DNA from 3 places in the Fundicoccus sp. Sow4_D5 genome. Region 2 is predicted to be linked to each of the others. Evidence: predicted binding sites of a transcription regulator. Region 2 holds the regulator's gene; each other region holds the start of a gene.

Region 1 (8,088 bases), on a different contig from region 2:
CACAAGCAGGAGTCTTCTCACATGGAAACTTTTTATCTGGTCAGTATTTACTAGAAGAAAAGCTTGGTGGGATTGTCGAGTATACATTTAGAAAAACTGCTTCGGGCGAAGTTACATTAGACGGCATGCGTTTTATGCCAACCTATAACTTTGGTTTGCCAGAACAAGCGAATTATTTAGTGATTCCTTTAGCTGATGGTGCCGATTATGGTTTAGCTGATGCCGAGTATTTATATGACATGATTTCAGAAAGAATGAGCTATTTCACGAATAATGTGGAAATCGTCGAACATCTCGATTGATTATAAAAAAGAAATAAGTGAAAACCCCAAACTTAAAAGTGAGTTTGGGGTCTTTTTTGCGTATTTATAGATGGAGGTGTTTTTATGAAAAGAAATAAATCATTTATCGCTACGATTCTTTTGTTTTTAAGTTTAAGTTGCTCATATCAAAAAACTGTACAGGTGAATGCTCAAACAAACATTGTCGACCCATTTATAGTCACTCAATCTATTAATCAAGAAGTCATAGACAAAGATCAATGTTATAGCTTAATACGTACTCACGCAACGGCTGAAGATACCTCATCTGATGAATCCCAATTAATTTTAGCTGATATCGATTTGCTTCAAGAAAACATGGAAGCCACTAATCTATTCTATCAAAGCTTAAATGAAGAAATTTCCATATTAGAAAGCGCAGATGTCGACTCACTACTTTATGCAAATCAACAATTAGAACAAGTCATTGAGTTAATCTATTTTGATCTTTTTGAAAATGACCCTGAATTTCAATCACTCTCAGAAGAAGAACAACTACAACTAATCAGTCAACATGAAATAGTGATTGAATGGCAAACTTATATCAATCAACTTCAACAATTAATTAATGAAAAAGTCGTTGCTCGTGACGAACAAGAAACACTCTATTACCAATTGGCTTATGAATTAGAAAACCAAAGTCGCTTGCTAGAAGAAGAAAAATGGACGCAGTCTCAGTTAAATCAATGTTTACTTTATCCTTATTCGACGACCTTTCTATCGGTAGAACGCTTATTACTCAATGCTCAAAACAGTCAATTAGACAGTTTTTTATTAGAGCTAGACAGTTACTTACAAAAGCTGGTTCCAAATGCTTTTCGCAAAATAGCCTATTATGACATTTATCGTTTTTTTACCTTACCGTCTAACGATGAAACTCAAACGATTGAACTGTTAAATAATAAAGAAGCAACCACTGTGGATGAAAGTGGCTTAGACAAATATAGTTACGCAAAAGAATTGAATCTCTATGATTTAGAGGTGTTGGGAAACTATGCTAAAAGCGCCTATCTTAAATATGCAAACATCGACGCCTTAACTGAGCGGTATCTTGAAGCCTTGAACTTGAAAGAAGCTCAGTTCAATTATTTCTACAGTATTAACTTTGAAGTCTTTACTGAATTATCAACACAACTAGCAAATTATTTGAACGCCCATCAATTTATCGATACAAACAGTCTGGAGAAAATTCAAACTCTACACAATCGTTACCAAATAAAATTAGTTTTTTATGATGATGTGACACAAACTTGGAATGTCAATAGTACAGATACTTCTGGCTATTATTCTCTCTATCAAGATTTATCCCTAAGCAATGTTCAGGAGGTAGACTCTAAAACTGGAAATCCGATTGAAAGTGGCGCAGAGTCCTCATCAGCTACTCATGACAGTTCACAAGATCCAACGAATAACTCATCAGACAATCACTCTTCTTGGTCTTTTGATATATCTTTACCTGATGAAACCAATAGTCCGCCTAATAATAACAACGGACTCGATTATTTAAAAGATAAGTTAACCAATGGCCAATCATCCAATGTGAAGTCACCAGACTTACCAAAACCAAATGAGTTGTCTAAACAGTCAAATAACTCTCATTCAAAACCGTCTTCATCTTCATCAAAGCTTTCCTTACCCAATACGGGTGATACAACTCGTTGGACCTTAATAGGGAGTGTTTTATTGATTATTGGTTTGGTATTGCTGTTAATCAATCAAATCATCAAACGGAAACGACGAGAAAAACTTGAAGAAATTGAATTAGATTAAAGCTTCCTATCCATTTGAACCACAATGTTTCGTCATCTGCTTTAATTTGAGGTATAATATGAACTATAACTAGATTAGTCATTTACTGGAGGTAAATAAATATGTCAGAAATTGAAATTTATTTAGAAGAAGTTAAAGCATTTGAAGCAATCACACCAATGGAAGCAGAAACGTTAATTGAAGCAAAGGCCGGTCACATTGTATATATTGGACGCGAAACCTGTCCTTATTGTCGCCGTTTCGTTGCAAAACTAAGTGAAATAGCTAAAGAAAAACACTTAACGATCCATTATGTACACGCTCAACATCCTGAATACACGCAAGAAATTCTCGCTTTCCGTAACAAATACGAGATTGCGACAGTACCAGGTTTTCTTTATTCAGATGAAGTCGGTATTAAAGTGAAATGCGATAGCTCAATGACGCCAGAGGACATTTTAACTTTCGTTAACGCGTAACTCTAGCTAATCTTAACAGAGCTATTGATTATCAATCTATTAAGTATGGGAGGCAACTCTATGAAAAAAACTCTTTTAGCTTTTGCTTTAATCAGTATCTTAGTATTAACTGGCTGTACAACGAACGAAGCTAATATAGCTGAAACGACTGCTGATTCATTTAATGAAACACCGGTAATTACCGAAGAAGTGATAGAAGAAAGCCAAATAACCCCCGTCATTTCTTCGAGCGAATCAGAAGCAACATCACAAGCAGAATTGTCTGTAGATGAGGTAACTAGTGAGAGCAGTTCATCAGAAAGTAGCGAAGAGATAAACGAAGAAGAAATAACACTTGTAGAAGAAGTTACGCATGATGATTCCCTTGAACTTGACATCGTCCCAATTCCTGAAGGGCTTTATACGAATTATGAATTAGAAGGCCAATTGATAGAGGATGAACGTATTGACAGTGCAATCAATGCTGTCGTGACTTACTTAAAAGAGAATAATCATTATTTTGATTCAGCAGAATATTATTTTAAAATTGTTCAATTAGCAGATGATGATTTGATTGAACTGACGATTGCAGAACAATATTCAGACGGAGAAATCATCAGAGGTGTCTTTGATTATAATCTTGCAGAGCGCAGCATCGAAAAGGTTCACAAGTAATCGCATAACTGTAACAACCGATAAATTAACCAATTTTTAGAATAGAAGGCTTTCATTAAAATTGAAGGTTGACAATCGATTTAATCTAGCATACTATTAATCACAAGTTAATATTCAATCGTGGATTAGGAGAGTAAGTAGTATAACATTCCAAGCGAGATAGAGTTGCTGAGAGTCTATCAATGTTATACTTCCCAAACGCACCTAGGAGATAAAAGAGTGAAAGCAACTGTTGTTAGCTCTTTTCGCATTATGGCGTTACATAATAAGTGAATTGCTTTTTAGAGCAATTAATTAGAGTGGTACCGCGGATATTTCGTCTCTATTTCCCAAGGAATGGGAAATAGAGGCTTTTTTATTGCAATTATTCAGATTGTTCAACGTATTCAGTGCATTTAAACAGTGTTATATAGAAAGGAACATGTAATATGGAAATTATTCAAGAATACTTACCCTTGTTTATGAGAGGGGCACAGTACACCTTACTGTTATCATTTACAGTCGTTGTTTTATCACTACCTTTTGGAGCTTTACTTGCCTTAGCAAGAATTTCATCTAATAAAGTCCTTAGTTCATTAGCGCGCGTCTATACAGAAATTATTCGAGGTACACCCTTACTTGTACAAGTTTACTTAGTTTACTTTGGCTTACCAATGCTTGGAATTTACCTAGATGACTTCCCATCAGCGGTACTAGCTGTTACGATCAACTCAGTCGCTTACATGAGTGAAATTATGCGTTCTGGTATTCAATCCGTTGATAACGGTCAAGCAGAAGCAGCGCGTGCATTAGGCTTACCAAAATGGGTAACCTTTAGAAAAGTCATTATGCCACAAGCCGTCAAAAATATTTTACCGGCCATTGGTAATGAGTTTGCAGTCTTAATTAAAGAAACGTCGATCGTTTCCGTCTTAGGAATCAAAGATTTGATGTTTGCCTCAGACACAGTCCGTGGCGCAACCTACACGACATTCACGCCATTATTATTCACGGCTCTCGTTTACTTCGTGATGGTATTTACAATTTCAACCCTAATGAACTTGCTAGAGAGAAAACTCGCTAAAGCAGATCGTTAAACACCACCTCCTCTTTGATAAAAAGAGGTTTTTTTACAAAAGAGGGCAAAACGTCCGACAGTCATAAAAGAACAGCTTGCAACTTAAATAAATGGGCAAAAGGCAATTGCTCTTGCAAGAAGTCTGCTGACAGTCTAGAATAGAATGAACATTAAAATTTAGTGAGAAGGGTGAACTATGACATTATTAGATAATCGTTTTAATAGAAATGTCCATAAAATTGCAACTTCTGCAATTCGTGATTTTGACCAGAAGGTTTCCTCAGTAGAAGGAATCATAAAATTAACCTTAGGCGAACCAGATTTCGCAACACCTGAGCATGTTAAGCAAGCAGGGATTGAAGCCATTCAGAATAATCGCACGACTTATGCTCCAACTCCTGGCATTCCTGAATTACTCCAGGCTGCGGCTCGTTTTATGGAAAACAAATACGATTTGCATTACGACCAAGATGAAGTAATCGCAACAATTGGCGCGACTGAGGCTTTATCAACGGCCTTGCAGACTGTTTTAAATCCGGGTGATAAAGTTCTCGTTCCAAACCCAATGTTTTCACTCTATGAATCAATGATTCTAGTCAACGGTGGCGAACCCGTTCATATCAACACAGCTGATAATGGATTTGTGCTTGCTCCTGAAATGATTGAAGAAGCCTTAGAGACACATGGTGAGAACGTTAAAGCGATTATTCTAAACTATCCAACTAATCCTACAGGGGTGATGTGGACTGAAGAAGACGCCAAAAAAATAGCAGATGTCCTAAGAGGCAAACCTATATTTGTTATCAGTGACGAGATCTACAGTGAATTAGTCTTTGATAGACCTCACGTATCGATTGCAAGTTACTTGCGTGAACAAACGTTTGTTATTAATGGCGTCTCTAAATCACATTCCATGACCGGTTGGAGGATTGGCTTACTGTTTGCGCCACGTCAAATCATGAAAGAAGCGGTCAAAGTGCACCAGAATATGGTGACTTGTGCGACAACAATTTCCCAAGTGGCTGCTACTGAAGCTTTAGTTAACGGCGCTGATGATGCTGTCCCAATGAGAGTAGAATATATTAAGCGACGTGACTTTATTTATGAATCAATGACCGATTTAGGTTTTAAAATCATTAAACCTAGTGGAGCTTTTTATATTTTTGCAGAGATTCCTGCTGATTTAGATCAAGATAGTTTCCAATTTTGTCTGGATTTAGCCTTAAATAACGCGGTGGCCTTTATTCCTGGTAATGCTTTCGGCATCGGTGGGGAAAATTATGTCCGTTTGAGTTACGCTGCCAGTATGGCTAATCTCCAAGAAGCGATGACACGTCTAAAACAATATGTAGATACTCAAAGAGCTTAAATAAAGAACGACCTGCTCTCTCATAACTACTATGAGAGAGCAGGTCGTTCTTTATTAGTTTTCAAGTCTTGCTGGATTGATTGTTTTCATCATCCATACAACATCATGCCATTGATCAAATTTATAGCCAATATTAGGAATCTGTCCAGCTTTTGTAAAACCACGTCTTTCAAAGAATAATAAACTGTTCGTATTAGAAGCTGTAATACAAGAAATCAATTGGACAATGCCTCGTTTTTTTAATATGTCCTCCATCTTTTGGTATAGCTGACTCCCCACGCCTAAACCTTTAGCCGATTCATCGATATACAGACTCATTTCACAGGAGTATTCATAAGCTTTTCGAGGAGAAAAGGGGACAGAATAAGCATAGCCAACAATTTGCTTGTCAATTGTAGCAACTAAGAAAGGATAGTTGCTTGAATAATTAATAATCCGTTGAGCCATCTCATCCTCAGAGGGAACTTCAATTTCAAAACTAATCGCAGTATTCAAAACGTAAGGACGATAAATGGCTAGAATTTCTTCAGCGTCTTCAATTTGTGCATTTTTCACGTGAATTTCTTTCATAAAGCACTCCAATCAAAAAAAGTTATAAATAAATAATAGTACAGAAAAGACTGTTTTACAAACAATGAAAGCGCTATTGTTAATTTGTTATTTCAAACACACAAAAAATAGTCCTTTACAAATCTTTGTGAAGGAGGTAACATGTAGTTGTAATCAAAACAACGCAAATACAGGGAGGACATTAAAATGGTTGAAACTGTTGTTAACACTCAAGAAGTTAATGCTGTAGAAACAATTAGTACATTAGTAGAAAAAGGGCAAGGGGCTTTAAAAGAGTTTATTATGCTCAATCAATCACAAATTGATTATATCGTTTCTAAAGCATCGGTTGCTGCACTTGATGCTCACGGAATTTTAGCAAAACATGCTGTAGAAGAAACAGGTCGAGGCGTTTTTGAAGACAAGGCAACGAAAAACTTATTCGCTTGTGAGCATGTAACAAATCACATGCGTCATTTAAAAACAGTCGGTGTCATCGAAGACAATGAAGTAACAGGTCTTACATTGATCGCGGAACCCGTAGGGGTCGTAGCTGGTATTACACCTGTTACAAACCCAACATCAACTGCCATCTTTAAATCATTAATTGCCTTAAAAACACGTAACCCTATCATATTCGCATTCCACCCAGGAGCGCAAGAAAGTTCTGCTCATGCAGCAAGAGTTGTTTATGAAGCAGCTGTTAAAGCGGGGGCACCTGAAAATTGTATTCAGTGGGTCGAACAACCATCAATGGAAATGACAGCTGCCTTAATGAACAACGACGGCATTGCAACGATCCTTGCTACAGGTGGTAACAGCATGGTTAAAGCTGCTTACTCATGTGGTAAGCCAGCCTTAGGTGTGGGTGCAGGTAATGTGCCAGCATATGTTGAAAAATCTGCAGACGTTCAACAAGCAGCACACGATATTGTGATGAGTAAAGCATTTGATAACGGTATGGTCTGTGCGTCTGAACAAGCAGCGATTATTGATAAAGAAATTTACGACGAGTTCGTTAACGAATTAAAATCTTACCATGTATACTTTGTAAACAAAAAGGAAAAAGCACTATTAGAAGAATTCTGTTTCGGAGCTAAAGCCAATAGTAAAAACTGTGCAAACGCAAGTTTAAATAGCGCAATTGTTGGTAAGCCAGTTCAATGGATTGCGGAACAAGCTGGTTTCACTGTTCCTGACAACGCCTCAATTATAGCAGCTGAAGTAAGTGGCGTTGGTGAACATGAGCCATTGACACGTGAAAAACTTTCTCCAATTTTAGCAGTAATGAAAGCTGAGAATACTGAAGACGGTTTAACAAAAGCCTCTCAAATGGTGGAATTTAACGGTTTAGGTCACTCTGCAGCGATCCATACTCGCGATGCTGACTTAAGTAAAGAATTTGGACGCCGTGTTAAAGCGATTCGTGTCATTTGGAATGCACCATCAACCTTTGGTGGTATCGGAGATGTTTATAACGCCTTTATCCCATCATTAACATTAGGATGTGGATCATACGGTAAAAACTCTGTCGGGGATAATGTAAGTGCGATGAACTTACTTAATATCAAAAAAGTGGGGAGACGTCGAAACAATATGCAATGGTTTAAAGTACCTTCAAAAATCTATTTTGAGCGCGATTCAATTCAATACTTACGTTCAATGAAAGATGTAGAACGCGTCATGATTATCGCAGATAAATCGATCACAAAATTAGGTTTTGTAAACCGAGTAATCGATCAATTAAATCTACGTAGTAACCCAGTTACTTATCAAGTCTTTGATGCGGTTGAACCCGATCCAGATATTACAACAGTTGAAAAAGGTGCAGAACAATTACGTCTCTTCCAACCAGATACCATCATTGCAATTGGTGGGGGATCAGTAATGGATGCGGCTAAAGTAATGTGG
Region 2 (8,088 bases):
AATCTGGAGTTCTTCAAAAGTTAAAGCCATTGATTCGGTTGGAGGTTGGCTGGTGCCTTCAGCAAAGGGAGATATGGCGGTATCAATGATATCGACGCCATGTTCAACTGCCACGAGATAAGTCATCTGAGAAATGCCACTAGTCGCATGCGTATGTAGGTTAAGGGGAACATCAATCACCGCCTTGATCGCAGGGATTAATTGACGAGCAACAGCAGGCGTTAGAATGCCTGCCATATCTTTAATACAAATTGAATCTGCGCCCATCGCCAAATATTGCTTGGCCAAGTCTGTATAATAATCGATCGTATGCACATCACTAATCGTATAACAAATCGCCAATTGGGCATGAGCTTGGTATTTGTGGACAGCTTTGAGCGAGGCCTCCAAATTACGAGGGTCATTCAAGGCGTCAAATATCCGGAAGATATCAATGCCGTTTTCAACGGCTTTTTCGACAAACTTATCAACAATATCATCCGCATAATGTCGATAGCCAATTAAGTTTTGTCCGCGCAACAACATCATCAGTTTGGTATTCGGCGTCCGCTTGCGTATCTCACGTAGCCTTTCCCAGGGATCTTCATCTAAGAAACGTATGGCAGCATCATAAGTCGCCCCACCCCAACATTCAAGGGCATAATAGCCTGCTTGATCCATTGTTTCCACAATGGGGAGCATATCGGCCGTTGACATGCGAGTGGCCATCAAACTTTGATGCGCATCCCGTAACACTGTCTCATTGAACAGTACACTGGTCATAAAATCCACCTCTCCTTATTTGTTTTATTCATCTTCTATTATAAGCTAAACCGCTTGGTTTTGTAATCGTTTCCATCATTTTTGACGAATAGTTTTTAAGTGGGAGTGTTCGGTCTTCGTTTAGGCTGTTCTTGGTCATTCTTTTGTGACTGGTGAGCATTCTAGGAGACAATGGTTAACTGTTATTGACGCACAAAAAAGCCCCGTGGGGCCATGATTTGCTTATTTTCCCTGACTTTAGTAGGTTGTTTGTTTTAAATGGGTGAGGCGTTCGTAGAAGAGTTGGTGGCTTTTGCCGATGAGGGTAAAGCCGATGTCGAGGAGGAAGAGGAGTTGGGCGGTGCTGGTGACCAGGAGGCCGCCGAGTGGTAGGATTATGTCGGTGCCTGTTTGACTTTGGGTGGCGACGAGTGTGGCGGGGAGGTAGAATAGTGGGTTGGCCAGTAGTAGTGAGTTGAGTAAAAGTTGACGGATAGCCAGGGATGGGATTGTCGCTCTGCCGCTTTCTTGGTGGATGATGCGGATTTTGACGAGGGCTTTGCCTGGCGTCGAGCCTTGCCAAATGATTGGGATTAAGACGAAATAGTTGGTTGAAACGATTAAATAATGTGTATAGTTAGCGAGCGTAAGTGCTGGCCAGCCGATGCTAAGGAATTGGACGGTCGTTGCTAGTATTAGCCAGTCAAGGGCGTAAGCTGCTAGGCGGCGGGTGAAACTGACGTGTTGGCTTGTAGTCCTGGCACTTTGGTTGAGTTGGGTGACGGACGGTATGACGAACGACAACAGGGGTTCTACCGCATAACCGAGGCCGGCCCCTAGAGTGTTGGTAATCAGATCATCGACTTCAAACAGTCGGTAGGGTCTTGGGTAAATAAAATACAGGCCGGATAATTGCGTTAGTTCGAAAAAGAGCGATAGTGCCAAGCCCGCTAAGAGGGCCTGTTTGGCGTTGATTTTAGTTAAATAACGTAAGTAAACGCCGAATGGTAGTGTCAACATAATGTTGAAAAAGGGTTGTAGGAATACTTGTTGTTTAAGTGCTGGAATGTAGCTTGTTGGGTCTGTGAGGTTTAGGACTGAGTATTGTCTGAATTGGCGGACGACTCTCAGCGGTTCTAGCAAGGTGCGCGGGCTAGTCATTTGGGCGACTTCTTCAATGCTAGGAAGTGGTAGAATGACTAAAAAGTAAGCGCAGAGTAAATAAAAACCAAAGCTAAAAACTATGAATGTTTTAAATTTAGAGATTGAGCCGAACTTGCGGTATTGATGGATCGCGTAGGGTAGAACGGCCAGTGCGGCTAGGACTGGGAATAGGAAAACGGCGGTTAGGATTGGTAACATGTAGGCGCGCATCATGTCAGAATGCTCCTTTCTTGGGTTATGTGTGGGAATTTTGACAGACTGGTTTTGTCTGTTAGTGTGAGTGTTTCTATCCATTATATAAATTATCATTTTTGAGTACAAGGCTTGTGTGGCGGATATATAGTAAATTGCTTATGAATTATAGATGAAACAACAGGCGCCTAGTGATTTAGGTGGGTATATTTTAGAAGTGACAATATTTTTATTAACTAGCGCATTCGACTATCCTTGATATACTCCTTATAAGAGAGCTGGTATAAAATTATGATAGCAGCTTATTTTTTACTATTAGAGAGTGCCAAAGAACAGGTAGACGAAATCCTTACCATAGAGAAGCATTTACCCAATAATCAACCTCTCCATTTAGAAATAAGTAAGTCAATACGGTATGTTTCTTCCGATATTGAATCGGCTCTAGATTACATTGCTCATGATTTATACGTATCTTAAAATGACCAATAAAAATAAATCTGAAAGTTCTATCAAACAAGCTCAAAGAAAAGTAAACTCTTCTTCTCATAAAAAAGAACAGTCTTTCAATAAGTTTATGAAAGATTCTTTCCCAAGTTTGCAAACAGAATATCCAGATATTTTCTTATTGTTACAACTAATTCAAACTTTTAACTTTAATCCAATAGAGGATCATTGCTTATATAAACTTAACGATAGTGTGAATGTCAGTAAACATAGACACTTTACAAAGAATTCACTGTATCAGAAGGGTATCATTAGAAATTTTTAATACCAAGGTCTTTCATTGAAAGATGTACAATTTGAGCGAGTGGGATCTATCGTGAATGTTGAATGTTGGTGGAATAGAGTTAACATCAGAAATTGCTAAATCTTTAGATAATGATTTTGATGGTGATATCATTACAATTTTCCCTGTTTCAGAAACTAATGAGCCGGTGGTTGGATTACTAGAAATAACCCTTTTAAAACACCTGAATTAGTCACTAGTTTACACAATAAGATACAAGAAATTGTATAAAAAATGAGTGCGTAGTAAATCTCGTTGTATCAGATGTCATCCAGTATTAATAGATACATAAAGTAAACTTTGGGAATTCTAATTTTCTATGTTTTTCCATTTCCTAACATAAAATTTCTTATTTCTTTATAATGTTATTTATAGTGAATTCTGTGCCGACCTTACAAAAGAGTCGGCAGGATTACGCGTGGATAGTGCCGACCTTACAATAGAGTCGGCAGGATAACAGGTGTCTAGTGCCGACCTTACATAAGAGTCGGCAGGATTACGCGTGGATAGTGCCGACCTTACAAAAGACTCGGCAGGATTACGCGTGGATAGTGCCGACCTTACAAAAGACTCGGCAGGATTACGCGTGGATAGTGCCGACCTTACAATAGAGTCGGCAGGATTACGCGTGGATAGTGCCGACCTTACAAAAGAGTCGGCAGGATAACAGGTGGCTAGTGCCGACCTTACAATAGAGTCGGCAGGATTACGCGTGGATAGTGCCGACCTTACAATAGAGTCGGCAGGATTACGCGTGGATAGTGCCGACCTTACAATAGAGTCGGCAGGATAACAGGTGGATAGTGCCGACCTTACAAAAGAGTCGGCAGGATAACAGGTGGCTAGTGCCGACCTTACAATAGACTCGGCAGGATTACGCGTGGCTAGTGCCGCCCTTACATAAGAGTCGGCAGGATAACAGGTGTCTAGTGCCGACCTTACATAAGAGTCGGCAGGATTACGCGTGGATAGTGCCGACCTTACATAAGAGTCGGCAGGATTACGCGTGGCTAGTGCCGACCTTACAATAGAGTCGGCAGGATTACGCGTGTCTAGTGCCGACCTTACAAAAGAGTCGGCAGGATTACGCGTGGCTAGTGCCGACCTTACATAAGAGTCGGCAGGATTACGCGTGGATAGTGCCGACCTTACATAAGAGTCGGCAGGATTACGCGTGGATAGTGCCGACCTTACAATAGAGTCGGCAGGATAACAGGTGGCTAGTGCCGACCTTACAATAGAGTCGGCAGGATAACAGGTGGATAGTGCCGACCTTACAATAGAGTCGGCAGGATTACGCGTGGCTAGTGCCGACCTTACAAAAGACTCGGCAGGATAACAGGTGGCTAGTGCCGACCTTACAATAGAGTCGGCAGGATAACAGGTGGATAGTGCCGACCTTACAATAGACTCGGCAGGATTACGCGTGGATAGTGCCGATCTTACAAAAGAGTCGGCAGGATAACAGGTGGCTAGTGCCGACTGCGCGGTAACTATTCTTCAAAGGTCTTGACATGTCAGCACCCAAACCTGTTCCTTATTTTCCACTCCCACTCACCCAAAAGGTGCGAGAGTTCGTCGGTCGCTTAGCCCCCTATTGTCACTAATGTAACTCCCGCCCCAATGACCCAACCCTTTTCAATCTACACAAAAACAGGCCGCTCGTTTTACCGAGGAGCCTGTTTCATTATCTTACTACTATGCTTATTTTCCCTAATTAAGTAAATTCTGACTCTAGGTCGTCGCTTTCGTCCAAGTTGCTGTCGATGAAGTAGATTAATGTTTGTAATTCATTCGTTAAGTCGACGTTTTGGACGCGGACGTGTTTGGGTACGTCGTAGCGCAGTGGCGTAAAGTTTAGAATCCCTTTGATGCCTGAGTCGATCAGACGGTCGACGATGTCGTTAGCCGATGCTTGTGGCACGGTCAAGATGACAATTTCAATCGCTTGTTGTTGGATTTGCTCCTCCAATTCGTCCATGTGGTAAACTGGCACGCCCGAGCGAATCGTTCCCACGATATCCGGGTTAATATCAAATCCTGCGCCGATACGCACGTTGTTGTTTTTACGGAAGTTGTAATTCAGTAGCGCATTTCCTAAATGCCCGACCCCAACCAAGGCAACCGACGTTAAACGGTCCTGGTTCAGCGTTTTGCTGAAAAAGTCCAATAGGTAATCCACATCGTAGCCGTAGCCACGTTTTCCTAGCGCCCCAAAGTATGAGAAGTCACGACGGATCGTCGCGCTATCGACTTTAACAGCATCACTTAATTCAGTTGATGAGATTCTTTTTTTTCCTGCATTGTGCAGAAATCTTAAATAGCGGTGATAAATCGGCAGACGTTTCGCTGTCGCTCTGGGTATATCTTTATGCATGATTTATTCCTTCTTTCACAAGTTAACTAGACTAACAAATTTTTTAATCATTTCAAGTAGATTATAGCATTTTTTCACAATCCTTGCTATTAGTTTAACTTGATGAGGGTTATTTGTCTAGCCTTGAAAGCGGATTAATTTTACTTCACTTCACAAAATATGACATTAAGCCATCTTGCAAATTTTAAGTGCTGCGTCAAGGTGTCTTGATAGTTTGCTCAATAATGTACTCATTGATAAGTAAAAGTTATAGCCTTAATTAAAGTGTTTATCGAATGCTGGCACTTACATTCACACATTCACATACTGAAGCCACATGTGATGAGCAAGTGGCTTCAGTATGTTGTTTTTTTTATTTATTTTTTATTAGTGGCGTTCTAGTCTACAAAAGGAATGCGCTTGTCTTGCAAGTCACTCCACGTTGTCAATGGCTCCACTTCATGATCTAAGTGATACACAATATTTTGACCTGATTCATCGTACTGTAACACCGCATAGTAAGGATCATGGTAGAAGAAAAACTTCCAATTGTTCTTGAAAGCTTCCGGTAAGAAGGCTTGCTTGGCCGCTACAGAGTCCATTGGATAATCATCGACAGCACCTACCCATAAAGGATTCTTGTGCGCATGCGTCAACATCAAGTCAGACATGTGAATCATGGTTTCGCCTGCTTGGTCCAGCTTGATTATTGCTAAGCCGTTTGAATGGCCACCTGTATGAATCATGGTAATGCCAGGTGCGACTTGCAACTTATCACCAAAAGTCGTTACTTGGTCTTGCACCGCTTGCCAGTTTTCTTTCAAGTAAGTGCCTTTCGTACGGTCATTAGGATGGCGAACTTCTTGCCACTCGGTTCCGGTCATGTAGATGGTCGCATTAGGGAAGGTCGAAACTAAGTCGCCTGCTTCGTTGTAACGGGTTAAACCACCGGCATGATCATTATGCATATGGGTCATCAAGACGACATGGATATCGGTTAGTTTTAAACCAAGTTGGGCGAGTGATTCCTCTATTTTGTTATCACTATGAACGCCTAGATTACGCTTTTGTTTGTCATCTAATTTGTCTGTACCTAAGCCGGTATCAATCAAATAATTTTTACCTTGATATTGAATCAAGATTGGCGCCAAGATTTCTGGAATTTGGTTGTGTTCGTTAACCGGGAAAAATCGTTGCCAAACAGCCTTAGGTACTGGACCAAATAACGTCCCTCCGTCTTGTAACTTATAACGCATCCCTTCCAACCAAGTAAGTGTCATCTCGTGAAATGTGTATTGTAGCAAATTAGTTGCCCCTTTCAGTTTTAAGTTTTTGATCAAAATAGTACTGATTCATTTGAGAGTTTAGCTTGTACCCTTCGACTCTGTTGGTTATATTGTAACATGACTTAAGTTTTTCTGGTGGGTATCATGTTGGCCTGTTTATTATTTTTACAGCTGAGTCGGTGTGAGGAGTGGCTAAGGCGCCTGTCTTCACCAGATGAACCGGTGTGAGTAGCGGCTCAATATTCAACTGAACGAGTCGAACCTTCGTGACAAGCTATTATTAAGACACTTACGCCTGTCGATTGTCATGAACCACCGACTAGCCAAGCAAGCCCATGAAAGTGAGCGGTCTATTATGGACTTTCATCGGTCACATCACGGCACCGGGAGTGACGAATGCTAGAGAGTCTTACACATTATGGCTCACTTCGCCACGATGTGAACTCCTACAAATTTACTTTTACGCACAAGCATACTGACTTTACTTGCACAGCGTCCTTATGTAATAGATTTCCACACACCCTAGCGGTGTCGTTCCCTGCAGTTCACGACGATTAAATTAGACCCACAAGACCTAAAATCGTGGCGAGTTACAACTCGCTACTCCGCCTGTCTCTTTAATACATGAAACGCGTAGCTTGCATCTAGCCAAGGGTTACAGGCTAGCGAAAAAGCTAAGCCACTGCCCGCGACTCCATTATATCCTATAGCCAGGAACCAACAGACCTATTGGCCCATCCTCTACGCGCCCCTTCAAGCCACTTTACTTCAAGCCACTACGCCTCAACTCATTGCGCCGCCTTCACACACCCTCCCAGCCCTCTCCAAACCACCAAACCTACTAATTACCCTACCACCTACCGCCATCTCACTGTCCCACCGTCCTCCCAGCCGTTTATTCCAAAACAGACGGAGCATGCGCCCCGTCCGTTTGGTGTTTAGTTGGGCGCTACTGTTTAGTAAAGGATAGCGCCTGAAGCGATGATCACGATAACTGAAATGATGGCACCAATTGTAACCACTGTGAATAGGTCTTTGAAACCATTCTTGTAGTTTAATTTAGTTAAAGTTAAGAACGTAATAACCGCACCACCGTGAGGAACGTCTGTTAAGATGTTGGCGGCAACTGAAGCAATTCGGTGAACCATTTCTGGATGCATCCCAGCATCTACGAAGTATTGACCATAAGTAGGTAATACGATTCCTAAAGCACCTGATGTTGACCCAGTGATCCCTGACATTGCTGCCGTTAATACTGTTAATTGTACTTCTGGTCCACCAGGGATGCCTAATAATAATTCAGAGAATAAGACGAAGCCTGGAGCTGCCATTACAACTGCACCAAACGCTACCGCTGAAGCAGTCGAGAATAGTGGTCCGATCGATCCTTGAGCACCAAGGCTTAATGATTGCATTGTTTTCGGAACGAAGTTACGGAATAAAACAATCGCTAATAGAATACCTACGATTAATGCGAAATAGATAACGTTTGTTTTCCAGAAGGCGTTACCGAACACTGAACCTAAAATGGCAATCGTTACTAACACTGCTAAAGGAGTGAT
Region 3 (8,088 bases), on a different contig from region 2:
TACACCGACCGTATAAACAAAATTATTCATCGCCGCTTTGGCACGTTCGGGCGCTTCATGTATAATTTCCGCTACCTCCTCTAACATTTCCGCGATTTTTTCTGTCTCAAATTCGTGATCTTTACGACTTCCAAGTAACCAACAGTAACAACTATAGCCTGCTGACATCCGTAATTCGTCTCCAGAATGAATCCATTTATCCGCTACTTCCTGGGCAATATCCGATTCTGACAAAGTAACTGACACAACATTATCTGCCAACATATAAAAATACGCTTGATCCATCCAGCGGTCATAATCTTCGACACTCATCGCGTTAGGTTCTGCAATCATCCCTGCAAAATACATAACATCATAATTTCCCGTTGCATATAATGCTTCCGCTAAGCTTTGATTTATTTTAACTTGTTTCGACAAAGGTTTCATTGCACCAGTTGCACAACCAAACACTGGTTCTTTGGCACCATTGTTCATATACATTTTTTTAAGACGTTCTTTACCTAAACGTTCCAATTCAGAAATTACTGTAGCTGCGTCTACCATTTACGTCACTCCTACCCTTCGGTTCACCTTAACTTTCTAACGATAAACTAATGTTTAAGGTGTTTTTCTAATTTTATTATAATCTAGTCCGTCGCTTTAAGCCAATTAGTATTGACAAAAATTCATCCTTAGGTCCGTACTATTCAGTCGATAAATGGCGTACAATCTAAGAAAGACAATTAAACCTTTTAGGAGGAAATTATTTATGAGTTTCTTAGGAAATATCATTTGGTTAATATTTGGTGGGTTGCTAAGCGCCATTGCTTGGACCTTTGTTGGTATCTTATGGTCTGTGACTATTGTTGGTCTTCCCATTGGATTACAATGTTTTAAAATCGCTCGCTTGAGTTTATCACCTTTCGGTAAACATGTAGAACACAACAGCAACGCTAGGTCATTGCTACTTAATATTCTATGGTTAATTTTCGGCGGTATCGAATTAGCGATTGGTCATTTAATCGTTGGCCTTGTATTATGTTTAACAGTCGTTGGTATTCCGTTCGGAAAACAATTTTTCAAACTAGCTCACCTATCTCTGGTTCCTTTCGGGGCCACTATTCGTCGTAGTAAAAGCCTTTATCTAACAGTAAATTAACAATAAAAATAAGCCGAAAGCATCTCGTGACCTCATGGATTACAACTGCTTTCGGCTTATTTATTTAGGCAAGCTAATCAGTAGAAGGACCGCTAAGTATTAATGGCCTTAGCTAGTCACTTCGCGCAGCCATGTTTTCATGCGTTCTTTCAATTGAGAAAGTTCTCTTCGCGTGGAATTGCCCTTTGGTTCACTCAGTTGCTTTTCATATAATGGGCTTAAATTTAACGGATGTCTCGCCATAAATTCCCTGCCGGCAGCTATAATCTCAGCCGCATGCCCAAATGAAAATGTTGACTGAGTCAACTCAAATTGCAAAACGACATCAGCCGCCTTAATCGAATGATCGATTTGTTGAGACATCATGAAATTCATTGCCCGTAAAACAACTTCATTCGATTTCAAAGCCGGTCCCTCGTAAGTTTTACGCTTGATTCCGATTGAGACGACGAATTCCGTTTGCGCTCGGTCAAATAATACGACCGGCGAATTCATTAGCACACCGCCGTCTACCAATTGATAATCGCCAATTGTCACTGGTTGAATCATGAGTGGATAAGCACTCGAAGCGAGGCAGGCCTCTAAAACACTCACGTCCCCTTCATAAAACTCCCACTGGATGCCATCTCGCTCTTGAGCAAAATAATCTTTTCGATTAGTAAATACCAGGATTTTCCCACTGATAATATCAACCGTCGGAATGGCGATTGGCATAGGGAGTTCAGACAACATAATTCCTCGATAAAGTTCATGTAAAGGACTCACGGCTTCTGCTAGTCGCTGCGAGAGGACTAATCCTGTCGACTGATTGACAGTCAATAAGTTCAACCAAATCGATCGCTTCTTGAATAGATCACTGTCATCCAGCACCCTATCCGTTTTTATAATTAATTGTTCGAGTTCAACCACCGACAAGCCATAAGCTACACCGGCAGCCAAAAAAGCGCCCATCGATGTACCAGTTACTGCTGAAATTTTTACACTTTTCTCATTCAATGCTTCTAAAGTAGCCAATTCGGCAAAACTTTTTGCACCGCCACCCGCAAAACTGATACCTACACTTTTTTGTTTTAATTTTACTGTTATTGCCATACAATCACCTCATTCCTCTCTATTTTACCCTATTCTTATAAACTAAAAACCAACTTAAGACTGAACTAAACACACCCACTTACTTGAAGTGGGTGTGTTTAGGGGATCATTATTTACTTTTACTTAGAAAGCAGCTCTGGGTATAGTACGCTAATGGCTTTTTGGTCATTCAACAATGGACTATCGTTCGTCAATTCTGATTTCACTTTGGCCACATGGCGCAAGAAGATAGCCAGAAGTAACGCCGTCACAGCTGTCGCAATAAAGTAAGACACTTGCATTTCTAGTCCAAAACCTATTTGTTCGGTCAATAGATATAAAACAACCATGTATAGCATGAAGATGCCAGGGATTAGTGTCACCCAGAAGTTTCGGGATTTATATATCAAGTAAGCTGTTGAAACAAAGAGCGCAATCACTGCTGTTGCTTGGTTTGCCCAGTTAAAATAGCGCCATAGAATATTAAAATCAATAAACATTAAAGCGGTACTGATGGCAATAATTGGAATAGTGATGGCAAAACGATTACGCAATGGTTTTTGTTCCATTTTAATATAGTCAGCAATAATCATCCGTAAACTACGAAAAGCTGTATCTCCTGAAGTAATTGGTAAAACAATCACCCCTAGAATGGCAATCGTTCCACCGATTGGTCCAAGTAATCTCATTGAAATATCACTAACGGCAGCTGAAGCTGTTCCCGTTTTAATAATTTCACTCAAATCGACACGGTCAAATAAAGCCATAGCCGCCGCAGCCCAAATCATCGCAATAATTCCTTCTGTAATCATTGCACCATAAAATACCCAACGGCCTTGACCTTCTTTTTGGATTGTACGTGAAATGATTGGACTTTGTGTCGCATGGAAACCTGACATGGCCCCACAAGAAATAGTAAAGAAGATGCCTGGAATGATTGATGCTCCTGCAGGATGCATATTCTGTAAAGAAATTTCTGGTACATTAACAATATTCCCACTTGTCACTAAGGTCACTAAAACACCTACGCACGATAACAGTAAGATTGCCCCAAAAATTGGGTAAATTCTACCAATAATTTTATCGATCGGTAGAATGGTTGAAAGAAAATAATAAACAAAAATAATAACAATCCAGAACCACCGACCCATAAAGCTCGGCGTTAAGTTTGCCAAGAGCGAAGCTGGAGAGGTGACGAAAACGGTCCCCACTAACAGTAGTAATAAAGAAGCGAAAACGTTCACAATATGTTTCATAGAATTACCTAAATATTTTCCTGCTAATGCGGGCAAATGATCGCCATTGTTTCTCAAGGAAATCATCCCTAAATAATAATCATGAACAGCTCCTGCAAATATATTCCCAATAACAATCCAAATAAAGGCGACTGGCCCATATAAAGCACCCATAATTGGTCCGAATATCGGTCCAGTTCCAGCAATATTCAGCAATTGAATCAGCCAGTTTTTCTGTTCTGACATCGGCACAAAATCACTACCATCTTCTAGCACATAGGCTGGTGTTTCTCTTTCAACTTCTACACCAAAGTTTCTAACAATGACTTGAGAATACAATACATAGCCCAAAATAAGCATGACAACTCCACCAATAAATGACAACAATCTTAACACTCCTTTTAATTTTACATTTACTTATGAAACATCTCATGAGTAAATCATAGCACCTCTTCTGTTATATAACAACAAGGAAAAGAAGAGGTGAGAAAGCGCCATCAATATATTCGATCTGTTTTTTTATAGACTTTCTCGATATTGTCAAGCTTTACGCAAGCACACTTCAATCGCACTCTGTATTAAAACAGTTTGTTTGTGAAAGGTATCCCGATGAAAAATACTTAAAATTTCATGTATTTTTTATAATAAAAAAACAACCTTCCGAAGAAGATTGTTGTTAGTCAATTATTTCTTTCTGTCGTCTTTATCAAAGGCGTCTTTAACGCCTTCAACCGCACCATCGATACTTTCTTTCACATCACTGACAAATTCTTTAGCTTTACCTGCTGCTTGTTCTGATTTGCCTTCTGCTTCTGTTCGTTTATCTCCAGTTGCTTTACCGACTGTTTCTTTGACCTTACCTGATGCTTGGTCTAGTTTTGCATCGAATTTTTCTTCTGACATTAAAATCGCCTCTTTCTATTTATATTAGGTTATTACATTTATTATAATAAGCATTAAAAAGATACGCAAACAAAAAGCCTCCCGCGTAGTTTATGCGCCAGAGACAATTTGTTCATAATGAGTGCGTCTTTTAGTGGAGGTTGTCAAACAACTCCGTTTTCTTAACATCTTCAATTGTTTGTGTTCCAGCTAATTGCATCACACGGATTAAGTCTTTTTCGAAGTACTCTAATACTGAACGAACACCTTTCCAGCCACCTAATGCTAAACCATATAATACAGGACGACCTAAAGCGATAATGTCCGCACCACTCGCTAAAGCTTTAAAGATATGCTCTCCACGACGCACACCTGAGTCAAAGACAATTGGCACACGACCAGCCACTGCTTTAGCGATGCCCTCTAATGTTTCGAACGAACCGGGCGCACCATCCAATTGACGACCACCATGATTAGATACCCAAATTCCGTCAGCACCTGCTCCGATTGCTAATAACGCATCATCAGGTGATTGGATTCCTTTAACAAAGACGGGTAAACCAGAATAGTCTTTTAAGAATTTCACGTCATCTCGAGAAATTTTCTGTTTAGATTGAGCGTAGATGTTGTTTAATGACATGTTTTCACCTGATCCCGTTAAATAACGAGAAACGATTGGCATACCGAATGGGTAGACGAATTTATTACGGATATCCGTTTCACGATTTCCACTTAATGTTGCATCTGCTGTTAAAATAATCGCTGTGGCACCGTCTGCTTTAGCTTCATCAATGATATTCTTGTTGAACTCATCATCTTTACTCATGTAAATTTGGAACCAACGTGGACTACCGTTTAGCCCCTCTTCGATTTCTTCAAATTTAGCACCTGAGTAGGCACTAATTGACATGATTGTTCCGAATTCTGAAACACCTTTAGCTGTTCCAGCTTCTTTCGTTTCATGTGCTAAACCATGAGCAGCGATTGGCGCCATAATAAAAGGCACTTTAATTTCATGTTCGAAAATTTTAGTTGATGTATCAGGATATTCAACGTCTGATAAGACACGTGGTAAGATACCTTTGGCATCCCAAGCTTTAGTATTTTGACGTAATGTATATTCGTCCCCGGAACCACCCGAGACATAACCAAAACCGCCGTTAGGCATTACTTCACGTGCTCTATCTTCTAATTCATAAGTATTAATCACTTCAATATCTTGAATCACCGTTGGGGCTGCGTATAATTTTTTTTCTGACATAATAAATTTCCCTCCAAACTTTTATTCACTACTGTTTATTCATTACGGTTTATAAAGTAACTTGTTTTAACCAAAGAGTAAATTGATGATTGGTTGAGCGAATGGTGCAAGAATAACGATGGTAATGCCTGTCACAACGATTGATAAACTAGCCATCGCTCCTTGAACTTCCCCCATTTCAATCGCTTTAGATGTTCCCATCGCATGAGCTGAAGACCCCATTGCGACACCTTGAGCCACTGGATCTGTAATACCGGTCCATCTCATAATCGTCGGTCCAATAACCGCTCCAATAATACCTGTAAATACGACGACCGCAACTGTTAGGGAAACGTGACCACCTAATGATTCAGATACACCAATTGCAATGGCTGTTGTAATTGATTTAGGAAATAGTGTGCCCACCATTGCTAAGTCAAACTTGAATAGGATGCCGAATATACCAATCATCAAGGTATGTAAGATAACACCTGAAAAGATACCTAATAGAATTGCTTTGACGTTTTTTTGTAAATAGATTATATTCTTTTCCAACTTAATCGCCAAACTTACAGTTGCTGGTGTGACGAAAATCGCAATCACCTTGCCGCCTGCTTCATAAGTCTCATAAGGGATCTTTGCGACTAACAATAGAATGATAATCATCACAATTGAGAATAACAACGGGTTAAACAGTGGAATTGGTAGGCGTTTATATATTTGAGCGGCTAACACATAAAAGCCAATAGTTAAGCTTAGCCATAAATACGCACTGTCCATTAATGTATTTAACACACTACTCCTCCCCGCTTTCTATTTTTTCACCTTTGTACATAAGCGTTTGTACTAACTTACCTACAAATATCATCATTAAGATGGTGGTTACAAACATGATAATCAAAAGCTGTAACCAAGAACTTGCTAATACATCAAAATTTGTCATCAAGCCTACTCCAGCTGGAACAAATAGAATCGCCATATTATCTGTTAGCCACGTGCCTACTTCATCAACTTGGCTCATTTTTAGCACATTATAGTGTAAAGCCAAGAACAATAGGACCATTCCAATTACACTAGCAGGTATTGCGACAAAGGGTGCAATAAGCACCGACACAAATTCACCTAATAGAGAAAATAGAATTATCCAGAACAATTGCATGATCATCTTCACGACTATCTCTCCTAATAATCTTTAATTTTCAAAAACATTCGAAAGCGCTTTTCCTTAATTGCATAATAGCACAGAAACGTTCGACTGTTTAATATTGACTGCTTATGTTATGATAAATATTATTTATACCCCACCTAACGTCATTTGATTTATTTATGTTATAGTGCTCACAAAAGCGCGTTGATCATTCGATTTATCATTGTCATGACAGTAGTGGTGTTTTCAAAGAATGCTTGTCTATTCATTAAATTAAATATGTCATGACACAATCAGATTGATTGATATAGACTTTGTATATTATTTATCAAGGAGGAAAAAATTGTATGAATATTCAAGACTTAACTTACTTCAAACATTTGTCAGAAAGCTTAAGCTTCACGGCAACTGCGGAACATTTTTTTGTTTCCCAGCCTTCTATTTCGATGGCTCTTAAACGTTTAGAAGAAGAATTAGATGCTAAATTAATTGATCGACGCAAGTCGTTGCGACGGATAAAATTGACTTCTGCTGGAGATATTCTCTATAAAAGTGCCTCTGAAGTCTTAAATATTCTTGAAACAACCAAGCAAACAATTAATGATGCCCGTTCTGAAACCATTTATTTGGGTTACTTGCCAACAATCGGCAGTCGCTTTCTGCCTGTCTATTTGACAGAAATTGGTGACAATGCGAAATTACTTCGATTAGTTGAAGAAGAAAGTTCTGACGCAATGTACAAGATGGTTCAACAAGAGAAAGTTCCTCTAGCGATTGTGGGACATGATAGCGAGTGTTTGGAAGATTCCCATATTGATCAGATTCCGATTACGGCTCATGATGTTTCTTTATGGGTGTCGCCTAGTCATCCTTTTGCTAGTCGTGAATCAGTCAGCATTGAGGATGTACGCGAGAGTGTCTTCATTTCACTATCTGAAGGCTATTCTCATCAGCGGATTTTTGATAAATGGGCCACAGAAAACAAGATTGCTGAAAATAGTATTATTTACGCAAAAGAGATTAAAACCTTGCAGACAATTGCCCAGTCAACTGACTTTATCGCTTTTATGTCAGAAATTTTAGTCAGTCGAGATACACCACTTATTAAAGTCCGTTTAGAAAATGCTCCTAAATTTTATATCAGTTTAATAATTAATAACCACCGGGAGAACTCCTTAGCTCAACAAGACTTTAATGAGAAGGTGATTACTTTAACGAGGAACATTTTAACCGATCACGCGGCATTGAATTCCAACTAGGGCTGGTCTTTTCAAGAAACAGCTTATCGAAACTTTTTTGGTGGTTTCCGAGAAGCTTTTTGTGCGCGATTGACTGCGTTTGGTATCCGTTTATAGGCGCTTGGTGAACTTTCTTG

Evidence for each region. The regulator Rex, encoded in region 2, represses fermentation and respiration genes when NADH is low (regulators of the CRP and FNR family bind a similar motif). The targets are predictions, from matches to a motif close to TTGTGAANTANTTCACAA.
Region 1: adhE (bifunctional acetaldehyde-CoA/alcohol dehydrogenase) is a predicted target of Rex. The motif match lies at 6,283-6,300, and genes of this name have one in related genera.
Region 3: ACTQ45_RS13400 (CidA/LrgA family protein) is a predicted target of Rex. The motif match lies at 6,893-6,910, and genes of this name have one in related genera.

The regions. Positions count from the first base shown of each region.
Region 1 is NZ_JBQKLF010000001.1:596,304-604,391, forward strand. Features, by position in the region: gene ACTQ45_RS02850 (CapA family protein) at 1-302, shown strand, start outside; gene ACTQ45_RS02855 (hypothetical protein) at 387-2,090, shown strand; gene ACTQ45_RS02860 (thiol reductase thioredoxin) at 2,192-2,548, shown strand; gene ACTQ45_RS02865 (hypothetical protein) at 2,609-3,202, shown strand; T-box leader at 3,315-3,529, shown strand; gene ACTQ45_RS02870 (amino acid ABC transporter permease) at 3,631-4,278, shown strand; gene ACTQ45_RS02875 (pyridoxal phosphate-dependent aminotransferase) at 4,456-5,628, shown strand; gene ACTQ45_RS02880 (GNAT family N-acetyltransferase) at 5,683-6,198, opposite strand; gene adhE (bifunctional acetaldehyde-CoA/alcohol dehydrogenase) at 6,385-8,088, shown strand, end outside.
Region 2 is NZ_JBQKLF010000011.1:26,168-34,255, reverse strand. Features, by position in the region: gene ACTQ45_RS11420 (oxaloacetate decarboxylase subunit alpha) at 1-762, opposite strand, end outside; gene ACTQ45_RS11415 (VanZ family protein) at 1,000-2,118, opposite strand; gene ACTQ45_RS11410 (hypothetical protein) at 2,922-3,077, shown strand; gene ACTQ45_RS11405 (redox-sensing transcriptional repressor Rex) at 4,602-5,261, opposite strand; gene ACTQ45_RS11400 (MBL fold metallo-hydrolase) at 5,639-6,520, opposite strand; gene ACTQ45_RS11395 (GntP family permease) at 7,483-8,088, opposite strand, start outside.
Region 3 is NZ_JBQKLF010000018.1:3,216-11,303, forward strand. Features, by position in the region: gene ACTQ45_RS13365 (DNA alkylation repair protein) at 1-543, opposite strand, end outside; gene ACTQ45_RS13370 (YccF domain-containing protein) at 749-1,138, shown strand; gene ACTQ45_RS13375 (patatin-like phospholipase family protein) at 1,247-2,230, opposite strand; gene ACTQ45_RS13380 (carbon starvation CstA family protein) at 2,350-3,840, opposite strand; gene ACTQ45_RS13385 (CsbD family protein) at 4,129-4,347, opposite strand; gene ACTQ45_RS13390 (lactate oxidase) at 4,478-5,587, opposite strand; gene ACTQ45_RS13395 (LrgB family protein) at 5,654-6,361, opposite strand; gene ACTQ45_RS13400 (CidA/LrgA family protein) at 6,363-6,731, opposite strand; gene ACTQ45_RS13405 (LysR family transcriptional regulator) at 7,061-7,972, shown strand.